DNA from 4 places in the Streptomyces sp. NPDC012510 genome. Region 1 is predicted to be linked to each of the others. Evidence: riboswitches for the same ligand, from Rfam matches in the RefSeq annotation. Region 1 holds a riboswitch; each other region holds the start of a gene.

Region 1 (3,440 bases):
GGAGGAGCTGGCGGGCGACCACGTCATCGCGGCGACCGGGTACCGGGTTGACCTGGGGGCGATGGGGTTCCTGGGGCATGAACTCCGTACGGAGCTGGGGACGAGCCGGGGGACGCCGGTCCTCGGGGCCGGGTTCCGGTCGTCGATACCCGGGCTGTACTTCACCGGGTTGCCGGCGGCGGGGTCCTACGGGCCGGTGATGCGGTTCGTGTGCGGGACCGAGTTCGCGTCGCCTCGGCTGGCTCGGCATCTGGCTTCGGCGCACGGGTGAGACCGGGGCGTCGGGGCGCCGGGGGCTCGGTCGCGAAGCCCCCGCGACCCTTCCGGGCCCTCGGCGCCTTCCGGGCCTTCGCCCCCTTCGAGGTCGGCCCTGAGGCCTTGCCGGGCGGAGGGGCCGGGTCGGCTGTCAACAGACCGCTGAACTTTCATTCTGTGAAGGCGAGTTGACGTACGGCCCACTGGGGCGTCGGGATGCCGGACGTCGTCCGGTTCGCGTCGAACCGATGGGGCGCCGCATCCGTATTCTCTGATCATGGCCGCTCCCACCGCATATTCACTCATCGCCACTGACCTGGACGGAACGCTCCTGCGCAGTGACGACACGCTCTCCGACCGGTCCCTCGCCGCGCTGGCGCGGGCCACGGAGGCCGGTGCTCAGCACCTTGTGGTGACGGGACGGCCGGCGCCGAGAGTACGACCGCTGCTGGAGGACCTCGGCGGCAGGGGGCTCGCGGTGTGCGGACAGGGCGCGCAGTTGTACGACCACGGCGCGGACCGGCTGCTCTGGTCCGTCACCCTGGACAGGGAACTCGCCGAGACCGCGCTCGGCAAGATCGAGGCCGAGGTCGGACAGGTGTACGCGGCCGTCGACCAGGACGGGGTCGACGGCCTCACCCTGATCGAGCCCGGCTACCTGATGCCGCACCCCACGCTGCCCGCCGTACGCGTGCCGCGCCGGGACGACCTGTGGTGCGAGCCGATCAGCAAGGTGCTGCTGCGCCACCCGTATCTGTCGGACGACGACTTGGCCTCGGCGGCGCGTACGGCGGTGGGTTCGCTGGCGACGGTCACCATGTCGGGGCCCGGCACCGTCGAACTCCAGCCATGCGGCATCACCAAGGCGACGGGCCTCGCCCTGGCCGCCGAACACCTCGGGCTGACCCCGGACGAGACCATCGCCTTCGGTGACATGCCCAACGACATCCCGATGTTCGACTGGGCCGCCCGCGGGGTCGCCATGGCCAACGCCCACCCCGAACTGAAGGCCGTCGCCGACGAGGTGACCCTCTCCAACGAGGACGACGGGATCGCGGTGGTGCTGGACCGGCTGTTCCGTTGAACGCGGCGTTCCCCTGGGCCCGCCGGCCCAGGGGAACGAGGAGGGGAGCCCGAGGGCTCGGTGGCCTCAGTAAGGACCGAACACGTTGTCGATCGAGCCGTACCGGTCGGCGGCGTAGTTGCACGCCGCCGTGATGTTCGCGACCGGGTCGTAGGGGTCGTACGGGGTGCCGGAGACGTGGTACGCGGCGAAGGTCGGGTCGATGACCTGGAGGAGGCCCTTCGACGGGGTGCCAGCGGCGGCGTTGGAGTCCCAGTTGTTGATGGCCTGCGGGTTGCCCGACGACTCACGCATGATGTTGCGGTAGATCCCGTCGTACGTCCCGGGAATTCCCTTTTGCTCCATGATGTCCAGCGACTCGCGGATCCAGCCGTCGAGGTTGTTCGGGTACGTCTTCACCGTCACCTGTATGGGCGTGGAGGCCTTGGACGTCGTCGAGGACTTGGCGGCCGTGGACGACTTCGTCGACTTCACCTTCAGCTTCAGGCCGGGGCGGATCAGGCCGGGGTCGTCGCCGACCGCGGCGCGGTTGTCCTTGTAGAGCCGCTGCCAGCCGCCGCTCGTACCGTGCTTGCGGGCGATCGACGAGAGCGTGTCACCGGAGACCACGGTGTGCGTCACGGACTTGGCCGCGGCGGCCGGCGCCGACTGCGGGGCGGACTGGGGGGCGGTGGCGGCCTGGGTCGGGGCCGCGGCGTTCGCGGTCGTGGCGACCGTGAGCGGGAGGGCGAGTGCGGCCCCTCCCGTTCCGGCGGCGATGACGCCACGGGTCAGCGCGTTGTTTCTGGGACGACGGTGTTTGCCTCGTGCGGGCATGGCGGATTCCTCTCCGTCGCCTGCGAGGTGAGCTGTCGGGTTCGGGCTGGAGATGCCCGGCCGTGCGCGTCGTCCGGCGGCCGCCTGTGCGTGCGGCGTCCGCCGGGCTACCCGTGCGGCTTCACCCCGAGCCGGTCCGATGGGGAAAGACGGACCGGCGGCTTGCCTGGGTCCCCCGCTCCTGCCGTGCGTGGATGAGTGGTGATGGGTGGGGAGTCCGGGCGGCGGCAGGATTCGGCGGTCCGTCCGGACGGGGTGTGAACGTATGCGAGAGCACACGATCGGAACAAGTCCTGGTTTGGCGGTTTGGTCCAGTTGACCTTGAGTTTGCTGTGATTCGACCCCGGTTGGGGGTGTGAATTTTCGGCTCAACTTGCCTACCGCAAAGGAGAAGCGGTCGGAGTGGGGTAAGAGTGTGACGCAGGGGGCGGGTGACCCAACTCACGGGAGGAGTGGGGCGAAGTGCGGATTAAGTGGCAAATCGGGCAACTTGGACCGGGTGGCGAGCGTCGTGGGCACGGCTCGGTCGACCGCGGGGAGCGAGGCGTCTGTGGAGCGCGGGCGGGCACCCGGGGCCTCGCGCGCCGGCGCCGTACGCGCGTCGGTGGATATCGGCGCGTACCAGTTGATCAAGAATAGGGAGCGTGCGGTCCCATACCACCCGGGGCGAAGCCGTGGGCGCTCGTGGTGATCGAAAGGTGACCGGATACGCTGACTCGGGTGATGGCAGCGACAGATCGACAAACTTTGTCATCGACCGTGAGACCGACCTAGACCGACCGTGTGACCGTCAGCAGACGTCAGCAGACAGGAGAACCCTCGTGACCGTCGTCGAGCCGTTTGGGCTGAGCGCGCGGGACCAGGCTCTCGAAGCCGATGTCCAGGCCGGAATGGTGGCCGTCGAGGAGGGTCTGCTCGAGGCCACCAAGAGCGAGGTCCCCTTCATCCAGGAGGCTGCCCAGCACCTGCTGCGGGCGGGCGGCAAGCGGTTCCGGCCCCTGCTGGTGATGCTCGCGGCGCAGTTCGGCGACCCGTACGCGCCGGGTGTCGTGCCCTCGGCGGTGGTGGTCGAGCTGACCCATCTGGCCACGCTGTACCACGACGACGTGATGGACGAGGCCGAGGTGCGCCGGGGCGTGCCGAGCGCGAACGCCCGCTGGGACAATTCGCTGGCCGTCCTCACCGGTGACTTCCTCTTCGCCCGCGCCTCGCACGTCCTCGCCGACCTCGGCCCCGACGCCGTCCGCATCCAGGCCGAGGCCTTCGAGCGGCTGGTCACCGGACA
Region 2 (3,440 bases), on a different contig from region 1:
CGTAGCCGACGAGCTCCGGGCCGATCTGCTCGATGACCGCGAGGACGGCCTTCTCCACGCCCTTGCCCAGGTAGCGGTTGGGGTCACCGTCACGGAGCTCGATGGCCTCGAAGGCACCCGTGGAGGCGCCGGACGGAACGGCGGCACGACCCGTGCTGCCGTCGTCGAGGCCGACCTCGACCTCGACCGTGGGGTTGCCTCGGGAGTCCAGGATTTCCCGGGCTACGACGACGTCGATGGACGGCACGAGCATCTCCTTCTTGGGATGTGACGCGATGTGACGCTGTTTGCGACTAGAGCCTAACCGCCCCGGGCCTGTCGGCAGCCGACCGACCGTCCCGTGGACAGACAGACCGTATCCATTGTTCCCGGCCGGAACAAAGGGGGGGTGGACAAGAAGGAAGCAGGAGAAGCTGGAGAAGGGGGCGCGAGCAACGAAAAACCCCGCTCCGGTGCGTACGGGGGAATGCGCACCGGAGCGGGGAGCCCGTAGGGACGGGGGGACGGCCCTCACGGGGTCTTCACTATGGAGGACACGGCCGTGAGGGGGCTGTGGTTCAGCCGGGGAGCGGCCTGTTTTCCCGGCCCGGCTGAACCCGCCTCACCGGCCCGGCCGTTGGGGCGGCCGTGAAGGAGGGCCGGTGGTGCCTGACGCCCGGTGGCCGTTGCGGCCCGGGGTCGGGGGTCAGCTCAGGTGGAGCTGCTGGCCCGGGAAGATGAAGTCGGCATCGTCGATGATGTCCTTGTTCAGCTCGTAGAGCTTCTCCCAGCCGCCCTCGACGTTCTCCTTCTCGGCGATGGCGCTGAGGGTGTCACCGCTAGCGACCTTGTACTCGCCGTCGCCCTTCTTGACCTTCTTGCCGGTCGGGGTCTCGACGGTGGCGCGCTCGGAGGAGCGGGAGGCACGGGTCTCCTGGGTGCTCTTCTGAGTGCCCTCCTGGGCGCTCTCCTGCGAGGAGCCGGAGTTCGAGCCCGAGTTCGACGAGGAGGCCGGGGCACCGTCGTACGAGGCGCCGGACAGGCCCTTGCCGCAGACCGGCCAGGCACCCTTGCCCTGGCTCGCGAGGACCTTCTCGGCGATCTCGATCTGCTGCGCCTTGCTGGCCTGGTCGGCGGTGGAGGCGTACTTCGTACCGCCGTACCCGGCCCAGGTGGAGGCCGCGAACTGCAGACCGCCGTAGTAGCCGTTGCCGGTGTTGATGGACCAGTTCCCGCCGGACTCGCACTGGGCGACGGCGTCCCACTCGGAGGCGGTGGCGGCGGAGGCGCTGCCGGCGGCCATCAGCGGGGCGGCGATGGCGGCGGCGCCGGTGACACCGGCGACGGCGATGGCGCGAGCGGCCTTGGACGGGCGGCGGTGCTTGCCAGTGCTGGAAAACAGCATGAAGTGATCCCCTCACCGACGCCTGCGAGGTGAGCTGTCGGGTTCGGGCCGGTTGAGTTGCCCGGCCGCGCCCGCTCGCCTTTCGGCTCGCGTCACGCGGCTTCACCCCGAGCCGGTGCCGGTGGTGCGCCCCGAAGGGCTCGACCGCCGGACCCGGCACTTACCTTGGGTCCCCCGCTCCTGCCTACGGCGCTTGACGCGACGACTGTTCCTTGCGGCCGTTGGCAGGATTCGGCGTACCGACCGCAGGTGCCCGCTGTGGCGAGCGGTCACGACCGTAATCACGAGATTCGCCGAATTTCAAAGACGATCAGGGGGTCTGTGATTCATCTCCCACCGAGATCAAATCGGGCATTAGCGGGCTAAACCCGATCTGAACTCGCGCTACTTTTCGCCCGTTTCGGCACCGACTTCGAGGGTCTGACCGGGAAGGATGAGGTCCGGGTCGGTTCCGACCGTGCTCTCGTTCTCGGCGTACAGCTCCCGCCACCCGCCGTCCACCCCGAGCGAGTTCGCGATGCCCGTCAGACTGTCGCCCGTGCGGACGGTGTACGAGCCGTCCACGACCTCGCGCGCCGCGTCGCCGCTCCGGGAGGCGTGACGGCCGGAGGCCGAGGAATCGGTAGGCGATCCGTCGGCGGCGTCCGCGTCCGCGCCCGTGCCGTCACCCTCGTCGGCAGTGGCACCACGGTGACGGCCGGTACCGCTGCCGCCCTCACCGGCGGCCTTGGTGGAATCCTCGATGACACCGGGGGACGATTCGGACAATTCTCCCGAGTCGGTCGACCCGGAGGAGCCGGGAGAGCTGGAGCGGTCGGACTGGTCGGTCGTATCGGTGGAACCGGATGAATCGCCGGAATCAGCCAACTTGGTGGAGTCTGACGAACCTGATGAACCAGAAGAACCGGAAGAAGTGGATGAATCGGATCTCTCAGGCGAGCGACTCGAAGGGGATGAAGGAGTCGAACTCGAAGACTCGCCGGAGTCCGGCGAGTCGCCCGTGAGGCCCGTGTCCACGTCGGCTGAGCCTGAGTCGCCGGCGAGGTTGTGGAGCACTCCGCAGGTGGACCAGACGCCGACGCCCTGGTCGGCGAGCACCTTTTCGGCCACCGCTATCTGCTGCGAACGGCTGGCCTGGTCGGCGCTGGTGGCGTAGGCGAGGCCGCCGTACTTCTCCCAGTTCTCCTGGGTCAACTGCAGGCCGCCGTAGCGACCGTTACCGGTGTCCGCGCTCCAGGAGCCGCCGCTCTCGCACTCCGCCACCTGGTCCCAGGTGGTCCCGTCGGCCGCACTCGCGCCGGTGGCACCGAGGAAGGGGATCGCGATGGCCGAGCCGGTCACTCCGGCCGCGACGAGGAGGGCCGGAGCCTGACGGGGGCGACGGTGACGACCGGTCCCGGAGAGCATGCGGTTGCCTTTCACACGACAGCAGTGACCTGTGCGAAGGGTGTGGCGTCAGCCCTTCGCACTGACGTGTGAACGTATCGGGAGTCGATCAGTTGTCACAAGTCAATGCAGTACAGATCACGTGAAGATCACAGACTTGAGGGTGCGTCATCTTCCGGCGCGGAGCGGGGTAGTGCTACGGGTTGCCCACCCGCCGTGAAATCCACCGGAAGCGTGCGCAACCCACGCATGATGAGCCCACCCCGCCATCGCACATCAGCCGGATCCACCGCGAGTCGGAGGTCCGGGAGGCGGGTGAGGAGGGTGGAGAGGGCGGTGTGGGCTTCGAGGCGGGCCAGGGGGGCGCCGAGGCAGTAGTGGATGCCGTGGCCGTAGCCGAGGTGCTGGTTGTCCCGGCGGGAGAGGTCGAGGGTGTCGGGGTCGTGGAAGCGGGCCGGGTCACGATCGGCCGCGGCGAGGACGACGAGGACGGGGTCGCCGGGGGCGATGTCCTGGCCGCCGATCGTGAGGGGTCGGGTGGCGAAGCGCCAGGTGGCGAGCTCGACAGGGCCGTCGTAGCGGAGGAGTTCCTCGACGCCGGTTTCGAGCAGCGCGGACTCGCCGGCAGCGAGGGAGCTCTGCAGGCGTTCTCGTTGCTCGGGGTGGGTGA
Region 3 (3,440 bases), on a different contig from region 1:
GGGTTCTCCTTCCGCCCGGCGCGCGACGTCGGGGTGACGACAGAGGATGGACGAAGACCCCACCCGAATACGCTCGGCCGTCGGAGAGTTCACCGCTTCGAGCGACAGATATATGCATATCTTGGTGGATCGCCACCCGTGACACCCCAGGTAGTGGCAGTCTGGCGCGAAGCACCAGTCCGGGACCGTAGTCGAACCATCCGCTCCCTGTCGGACACCGGTCCCGTGGGAAAGGGACGCCTCGCCATGGCAGATCACCAGGAAGCATCCGTCACTCTGCCGAGCGATCCCGCCTCGGTGTCCGTTGCCCGGAAATACGTCGCCACCGTGCTGGCCGAATGGGGCCTGCCGGGCGACACGGACATGGCGGACACCGTGCGCCTGATCGTGTCCGAACTCGCCACCAACGCCGTCCAGCACACGCTCGGTCAGTCGCCCACCTTCACCGTGGACATCGCCCTCGACCGGGACGAGCACCTGCGCATCGGTGTCACCGACAGTCATCCACGCTTTCCGAAACGCCTGCCCGCCGCCGTCCAGCAGGACAACGGCCGGGGCATGGTCATCATCCGCTGGCTGACCGCCGAGTGCGGCGGCAGGCTGAGCGTCAGACCCACCCGGGAAGGCGGCAAGACGGTGGCGATCGACCTGCCGTGGACGGTCTCCTCCCAGCCGGTCAGGGCAGGTGGTCCGCAGGAGCCGTGACGGAATCCCGGCCCGTGCCCACGGGGACCGCCTCGTCCTGACGGGGCGCCGAGCCTGCCGCGCCGCGGTTGCGGTCGGAGCGTCCCACCAGCTTCGGGAGCACGACCCACAGAAGCAGACACCCGAGGAACGTGCCGACCCCGGTCGTGATCCCGGCCGTCCGGCTGAGTGTCACATCGACGACGAGCATGACCGACCCGGCGAAGGCCGGCATCAGCACCGCCAGGCCCGCGGTGGCCAGCCGGGAGGAGACCCGCACGATGAGGGGCTTGGCGTTCTGCTGGAAGAGCAGGCGGTGCAGGGCGGCCGGTGCGGTGAAGAGCGCCGCCGCGAGGACCGCCAGCAGCAGGGTGCTGACATAGGTAGCGCGCTGGAAGGAGTCCAGGTCCGGGAATCGGGGTGTGAAGGCCAGTGTCAGCAGGAACGCGAAGAGGATCTGCACCCCGGTCTGGGTGACCCGCAATTCCTGGAGCAACTCGGAGAAGTTGCGGTCGGCTCGTTCGAGGGGGGTCTCGTTGCGCGCGAGGCGGGTGCGTTCATCGGCCATGGCTGAACGAGTAACCAGTTCGGCCCGTGGCACGCCTGCGGGGAGGGGCGCCGAAGAGCGGCCCGGGGGGTGGTCGAGAAAGCGGCCGGAGGGGTTGAGAAGCGGCCGGGGGGTGAGAAGCGGCCGGGGGGCGGCCGTGAGAACCGCCGCCCCCCGTGTGGGTCAGCGGACCCGGCCGTACCAGACGCTCTTCGTCCAGATCTTCTGCAGCCGGACGACGTCACCCGTCTTCGGCGAGTGCCAGATCTTTCCCTTCCCGGCATAGATACCGACGTGGTACACGCTCGATCCCGAGTGGAAGAAGACGAGGTCTCCGAGCTTGCGGTTGCCCGCGGAGATGTGCTTCGTCTTGTTGTACTGCTGCTGAGCAGTACGGGGCAGCTTCTTGCCCGCCTTCTTGAACGAGTAGAGCGTCAGCCCTGAGCAGTCGAACCTGCCCGGGCCCGTGGCGCCGTACTTGTACGGGGAGCCCTTCTTGGAAGCCGCGACCTTGAGTGCCTTCGACGCCACCGTGGCGGCCTCGGCGTCGGCTGCGACGCCCGGGACCACGATGCTGCCGCCCACGGCGGCGATGGTGAGAGCCGAGGCCGTGCCGGCCCGGGTCAACAGCGACGGGACACGATTCAGCGCAGTCATGCGCAACCCTTCGTCAGCCGCCTGTGAAGGATGACCTGTCGGATTCGGGCTGGCGAAGTTGCCCGGCCGCTGACGCGGCTTCACCCCAAGGGCTGCTCGGTGCGGTCATGGCTTGACCGTTCCGGCGACCCGTCGTGCTTGGGTCCTCCACTCCTGCCGATGCACTCCTGTCGACCGGTCATCCGGGCGGCGGCAGGACTCGGCGTCCACCCGGATCGCCCCGCCGCTGTGGCGGGGGCTTGTCGTCAGGAAGGGATCTTGACGCACGGAAGTCCGAAAATCCCAACGGAACCGGGGATTTGTGGTCTTACTCACCACTCACCCGTTCGGGTGGACAGGCCGTTTTCGGCTGTTGTGTCCACAGGGTCGAGGAGGCCCGCACCAGCACCGGAACGACATACTCCGGCCGTTCGTCAGGCATGTTGCGCAACTTCACAGGTCCTCCCGACGTATGGGCCGATGGGTTGATCGTGGTAGGCCGTCCGGAGGGCGCCGAACCCGGGCCGGACGCCCCGTCAGTAGTACGGCGACCGACCCGTGATCGGTTCAGGCGGCGAGCCCGGCCTGGTTCAGGCGGGTGAGTCCTCCGGCTCCGGCGGCAGTGCGACGCGGGCCGCCCGTCGCTCGCCGTCCAGGACCCGCAGCGCCCGTGCGAGGGTCGGGGCGTGCACCTCGTTCTCACCGCGCCTGTGCATCAGTTCGAGTGCGTCGCGCAGGGCGGTCGCCTTGGTGACGAGTGCCTGCGCCGCCCGCAACCCGCGATAGGTGTCACCGGGACGGGCGGGGTTGATGCGGCCGAGCAGGTCGACCACGTCGAGATAACGGTCGATCAGCTCCGCCTCGGCGCGGGTGAGCGCGGGCAGCGGCGGCAGTTCGGGTGGGAGCATCGACGCCTCACCTCGCTGCCGGGAGCGTGTCCGAGGACCTGCGGCTCGGGATCACCCGATCGGCCAGCCCGTACTCCACCGCCGCCTTGGCGTCGAGGAACATGTGCCGTTCGATATCGGCGCTGATCCGCTCCGGAGTCTGCCCCGTGTGCCGTACGAGCATCTCCTCCAGGCTCCGGCGGTTGCGCATCAACTCCTCCGCCTGGATCGCCAGATCGCTCGCCTGGCCCTCGACCGGATCGGTCAGCGCCGGCTGGTGGATCAGCACGCGCGCCCCCGGCAGCACGAACCGCTTGCCCGGCGTGCCCGCCGCGAGCAGCACCGCGGCGGACGACCCTGCCTGTCCCAGGCAGATCGTCTCCACATCGCAGGTGACGAACCGGATCGTGTCGTAGAGCGCAGTCATCGCGTTGAACGAGCCGCCGGGCGAGTTGATGTACAGCGAGATGTCCCGGTCCGGTGCCTGGTACTCGAGGTGCATGAACTGGGCCATGACATCGTTCGCCGACGTGTCGTCGATCTGTGTTCCGAGGAACACGATTCGCTCTTCCAGCAGCTTCGAGTACGGATCCGTAGTGCGGTGACCCGCACCAGTGCGCTCGGTGAACTGGGGCAGCACATGGCGGGCCGACGGTCGGTTCGCGGGCATGGGCGCGCCTCCTCTG
Region 4 (3,440 bases), on a different contig from region 1:
TGTTGGTCAACTTGGAATACCCCAGGTCCAGACCCGGAAGTCCTGTATCCGGAAGTGACTCCACGTGGTCCGGAACGCGAAGTGCCCCCGTGTGTACGGCTGCTGGTCCACGTAGTCGAAAACGAGCCGCCCGTTGTTCCACCAGCGCACGGTGGAACCGTCCGACACGATCCGGACTTGGTTCGGCTCGTTGGCGACGAGCAGCGGCTCGGTGTAGTCGTGGATCAGCGGCCGCACCCCTGCCTCGCCGACGTAACGACGCAGCCGTGTCGTGGTGTTGTAGTTGGCCCCGTAGCCCGAGTAGTACGTCTTCAGATAGTCGTACTCGGCGAGTGCGCCACCGCGCGGAGTGGCGAAAAGATCTTCGGGTGAGCGCACGTCGACGGCGTTCCAGAAGTTGTTGAGATCGGAGACGCGGTCGTTGACGCCGCCCTCGGAGACCGGCGTGGCCGTGTACTCGACGACGTACGGCCCTTCCAGGCTTCGCCGGAACCACACCGTGGCCCCGGCCGGCACATCGACGTCCAGCACCCCGCCCGCAGCGGTGACCGAGCCACCCCGCTCCAACTCCACGGCCCACTGCCTCAGTCCGCACCGGAAGTCGTCCGCCGCGAACAGCCGCCGCCTCCCCCGGCGCGAAGCCGCACGCGCGGCCCCGGGGGGAGCGAGCGCCGCGACGACGGCACCGGCGGCTACGGCTCCGAAGGCTCTGCGTGTGGTCATGAGACTCCTTCTCCAGGGATCAAAAGATCGAAGAAAGCGCTTTCGGCGATCACTGTGTCCCTACTGACACCCCACTGTCGAGCCCCCGGTCGGCCAAGCCACAGAACCGCGACACAGCCCTCACGACCCGCACCCCGAGGCACCCGCGCCGAAGGCCGGACCCCGGGGATCACGGGGCCCGGCCTTCGGGGCGAACGGTGGTGCGGACGGACGCGTCAGACGCCGACGCCCTTCGACCGCAGGTAGGCCAGCGGGTCGATGTCCGAGCCGTAGTTCGGCGTGGTGCGGATCTCGAAGTGGAGGTGCGGGCCGGTGACGTTGCCGGTCGCCCCGGAGAGGCCGATCTGCTGGCCGCCGCTCACCGACTGCCCCGCGGAGACGGAGATCGACGAGAGGTGGGCGTACTGGGCGTAGTAGCCGTCGGCGAGCTTGACGACGACCTGGTTGCCGTACGCGCCGCCCCAGCCGGCCGAGACGACGGTGCCCGCGCCCACGGCCCTGAGGCTCGTACCGGTCGGAGCCACGAAGTCGACACCCGTGTGGTAACCGCTGGACCACATGCTGCCTGCGATCTTGTACGCGGTGCCCACAGTGGCGCCCTGGATGGGCGAGCTGAAGCCGGAGCCGTTGGACGAGGAGGACTGGTTGTTCGACGTGGAGGTCGACGCCTGGGTGTCCTTCGCCTTCTGCGTCGAGGAGCCGGAGGACTTCGACGACTGGGAGGACTGGGACGACTGGGAGGACTTCGAGGACTGCGACGACCCGGTCGTCGGCGCCTTCGACGTGCCGCTCGACGGGGCCTGGCCACCGATCGTGAGCTTCAGGCCCGGGTGGATCAGCGACGGGTCGGAGCCGATGGCCTCACGGTTGTCCGAGTAGAGCCGCTTCCAGCCCCCTTCGACGTCCTGCTCGTCCGCGATCTTCGAGAGGTAGTCGCCGACCTTCACCGAGTAGGTCCTGGTCGTCGCCTTCTTGGTGGCGGTCCTCTGCGCTTGTGCGGCCTTCTCGGCCTGCTCGATCCGCGCGCCCGCCTGGGCCACGGCCTTCTCGGGCGCCACCGCGGCCGTCTTCTCGGAGACGTCGGAGACCGCGGCCGTCGGGGTCGCGGCATGGGCGCCGGCGGCCCCGATCAACGGCAGTGCGAGTGCCGCGCCACCGGTGCCGGCCGCGGCGATCGAGCGGGTGAAACGCTGGGACTTCGGACGGCGGTGCTTACCCTTCGCGGGCATGACGAATTCCTCTCCGGCGCCTGCGAGGTGAGCTGTCGGGTGCGGGCTGGAGATGCCCGGCCGTGCTTGCGCACGGCTATACCCCTAGCCGTTCCGGGAACCGGAACAGGCGGTACTACCTGTGGGTCCCCCGCTCCTGCCGTGGATCGGGTCGGTACGCGGCTCCGGTCGGCGGCAGGATTGGGCGTCCGTCCGGATTGACGCAGAACGTAAGCGACTTGTGCCTACAGAGACAACCATTGGGACTTCCTGTGCGTCTTTTCCTCTGATCCTTACCTCAATTCATGATGACGCTCCGTAAAAGACCGGTCTTCGGCGTTTTCCAACCGCCCTGGAACCACCTACGAATTACGTGGACATGGCGGCGACAGAGGGTCACGAATATGACGCTGCTCACGCACCTACGCGCCAGTAGGCTTTATTTCAGGGCTTGTTGGAATTACCGCTCAATTTCGGACAGTTCACTCATCTGCGACACAGGCGGATAACCGTCGCATCGAAGTCGCCACGCAACCCCGTCCGCAGCCCGTGATGCAACAGCACGCCACCTCGGTACACTTCGCCCGTTTCTCGGCATTCATAGTGTTTTGTCGGGTCGAGGCCACGCAGCCGGAGCGGGGCCGGCGGCTCGCCGTAGTGCTGGGCCTGCAGCCAGGCCAGGACGACTACCTCGTCACCGTGGACGTACTGCACAGCGCTCAGCCCACCCGTCGGCGCACGCAGCCGGTAGAGGTCGCCACGCTGGACGACCGGCCGGATCTCCTTGTACAGCTCCACCCAGTCCCGCGCCTCGGCCAGCTCCTCCTCGGTCCACTCGGTGAGGTCGCCGCCGACCCCCAGCACACCCGCCATGGCGCTGACGAAACGGAACCGCAGCGAGCTGGCCCGGCCGTTGAGCTGGTTGTTCGGGCTGTCGGTGACCCATGCGGCCATGACCCGGGCCGGGTGGATCTGGCTGAAGCCGTGCTGGATGGCGAGCCGGTCGAGCGGGTCGGTGTTGTCGGAGGTCCACACCTGGTCCGTCCGCGCCATGACCCCGAGATCGATGCGGCCGCCACCGCCCGAGCACGACTCGAAGGCGACGCCGGGATGCGCGGCCCGCAGCCGGTCCAGCAGGGTGTAGAAGGCGTGCACGTGCTCGACCCACAGCTTCTGCGGATACGGCTCCCCGGGCCAGCCGGCGTCGGTGAAGCAGCGGTTGAAGTCCCACTTCACATAGTCGATCGGCGCGCTGGACAGGAGGGCGTCCAGCCGCTCCCAGAGGTACTCCTGGACGTCCTCGCGTGCGAGATTGAGAACGAGCTGATTGCGTAGTTCTGTCCTCTTTCGTCCTGACTGGAACTGCGCCCATTCGGGATGCGCCCGATACAGCTCGCTGTCCGGGTTGACCATCTCGGGCTCCACCCAGATGCCGAACCGCATGTCGAGCGCGTGCACATAGTCGGCGAGTGGCTTCAGGCCTTTCGGGAAGCGGTCCGGGTTGGGGGT

The links. A riboswitch is a leader RNA that binds a small molecule or an ion and turns the genes downstream of it on or off. The one in region 1 is predicted to bind cyclic di-AMP.
Positions count from the first base shown of each region.
Region 2: another riboswitch for cyclic di-AMP. It lies ahead of ACFY9I_RS12180 (transglycosylase family protein); the one in region 1 lies ahead of ACFY9I_RS13220 (transglycosylase SLT domain-containing protein).
Region 3: another riboswitch for cyclic di-AMP. It lies ahead of ACFY9I_RS06960 (NlpC/P60 family protein); the one in region 1 lies ahead of ACFY9I_RS13220 (transglycosylase SLT domain-containing protein).
Region 4: another riboswitch for cyclic di-AMP. It lies ahead of ACFY9I_RS00220 (peptidoglycan DD-metalloendopeptidase family protein); the one in region 1 lies ahead of ACFY9I_RS13220 (transglycosylase SLT domain-containing protein).

Region 1 is NZ_JBIBEN010000006.1:130,424-133,863, forward strand. It holds gene ACFY9I_RS13210 (NAD(P)-binding domain-containing protein) at 1-271, shown strand, start outside; gene ACFY9I_RS13215 (Cof-type HAD-IIB family hydrolase) at 533-1,339, shown strand; gene ACFY9I_RS13220 (transglycosylase SLT domain-containing protein) at 1,406-2,155, opposite strand; cyclic di-AMP (ydaO/yuaA leader) riboswitch at 2,160-2,362, opposite strand; gene ACFY9I_RS13225 (polyprenyl synthetase family protein) at 2,977-3,440, shown strand, end outside.
Region 2 is NZ_JBIBEN010000005.1:414,328-417,767, reverse strand. It holds gene eno (phosphopyruvate hydratase) at 1-247, opposite strand, end outside; gene ACFY9I_RS12180 (transglycosylase family protein) at 686-1,384, opposite strand; cyclic di-AMP (ydaO/yuaA leader) riboswitch at 1,389-1,586, opposite strand; gene ACFY9I_RS12175 (transglycosylase family protein) at 1,769-2,791, opposite strand; gene ACFY9I_RS12170 (cytochrome P450) at 2,920-3,440, opposite strand, start outside.
Region 3 is NZ_JBIBEN010000003.1:340,603-344,042, reverse strand. It holds gene ACFY9I_RS06970 (ATP-binding protein) at 247-705, shown strand; gene ACFY9I_RS06965 (DUF6328 family protein) at 677-1,252, opposite strand; gene ACFY9I_RS06960 (NlpC/P60 family protein) at 1,415-1,888, opposite strand; cyclic di-AMP (ydaO/yuaA leader) riboswitch at 1,892-2,103, opposite strand; gene ACFY9I_RS06955 (hypothetical protein) at 2,458-2,775, opposite strand; gene ACFY9I_RS06950 (ATP-dependent Clp protease proteolytic subunit) at 2,783-3,424, opposite strand.
Region 4 is NZ_JBIBEN010000001.1:53,110-56,549, forward strand. It holds gene ACFY9I_RS00215 (DUF6250 domain-containing protein) at 7-723, opposite strand; gene ACFY9I_RS00220 (peptidoglycan DD-metalloendopeptidase family protein) at 939-1,952, opposite strand; cyclic di-AMP (ydaO/yuaA leader) riboswitch at 1,957-2,115, opposite strand; gene ACFY9I_RS00225 (alpha-galactosidase) at 2,418-3,440, opposite strand, start outside.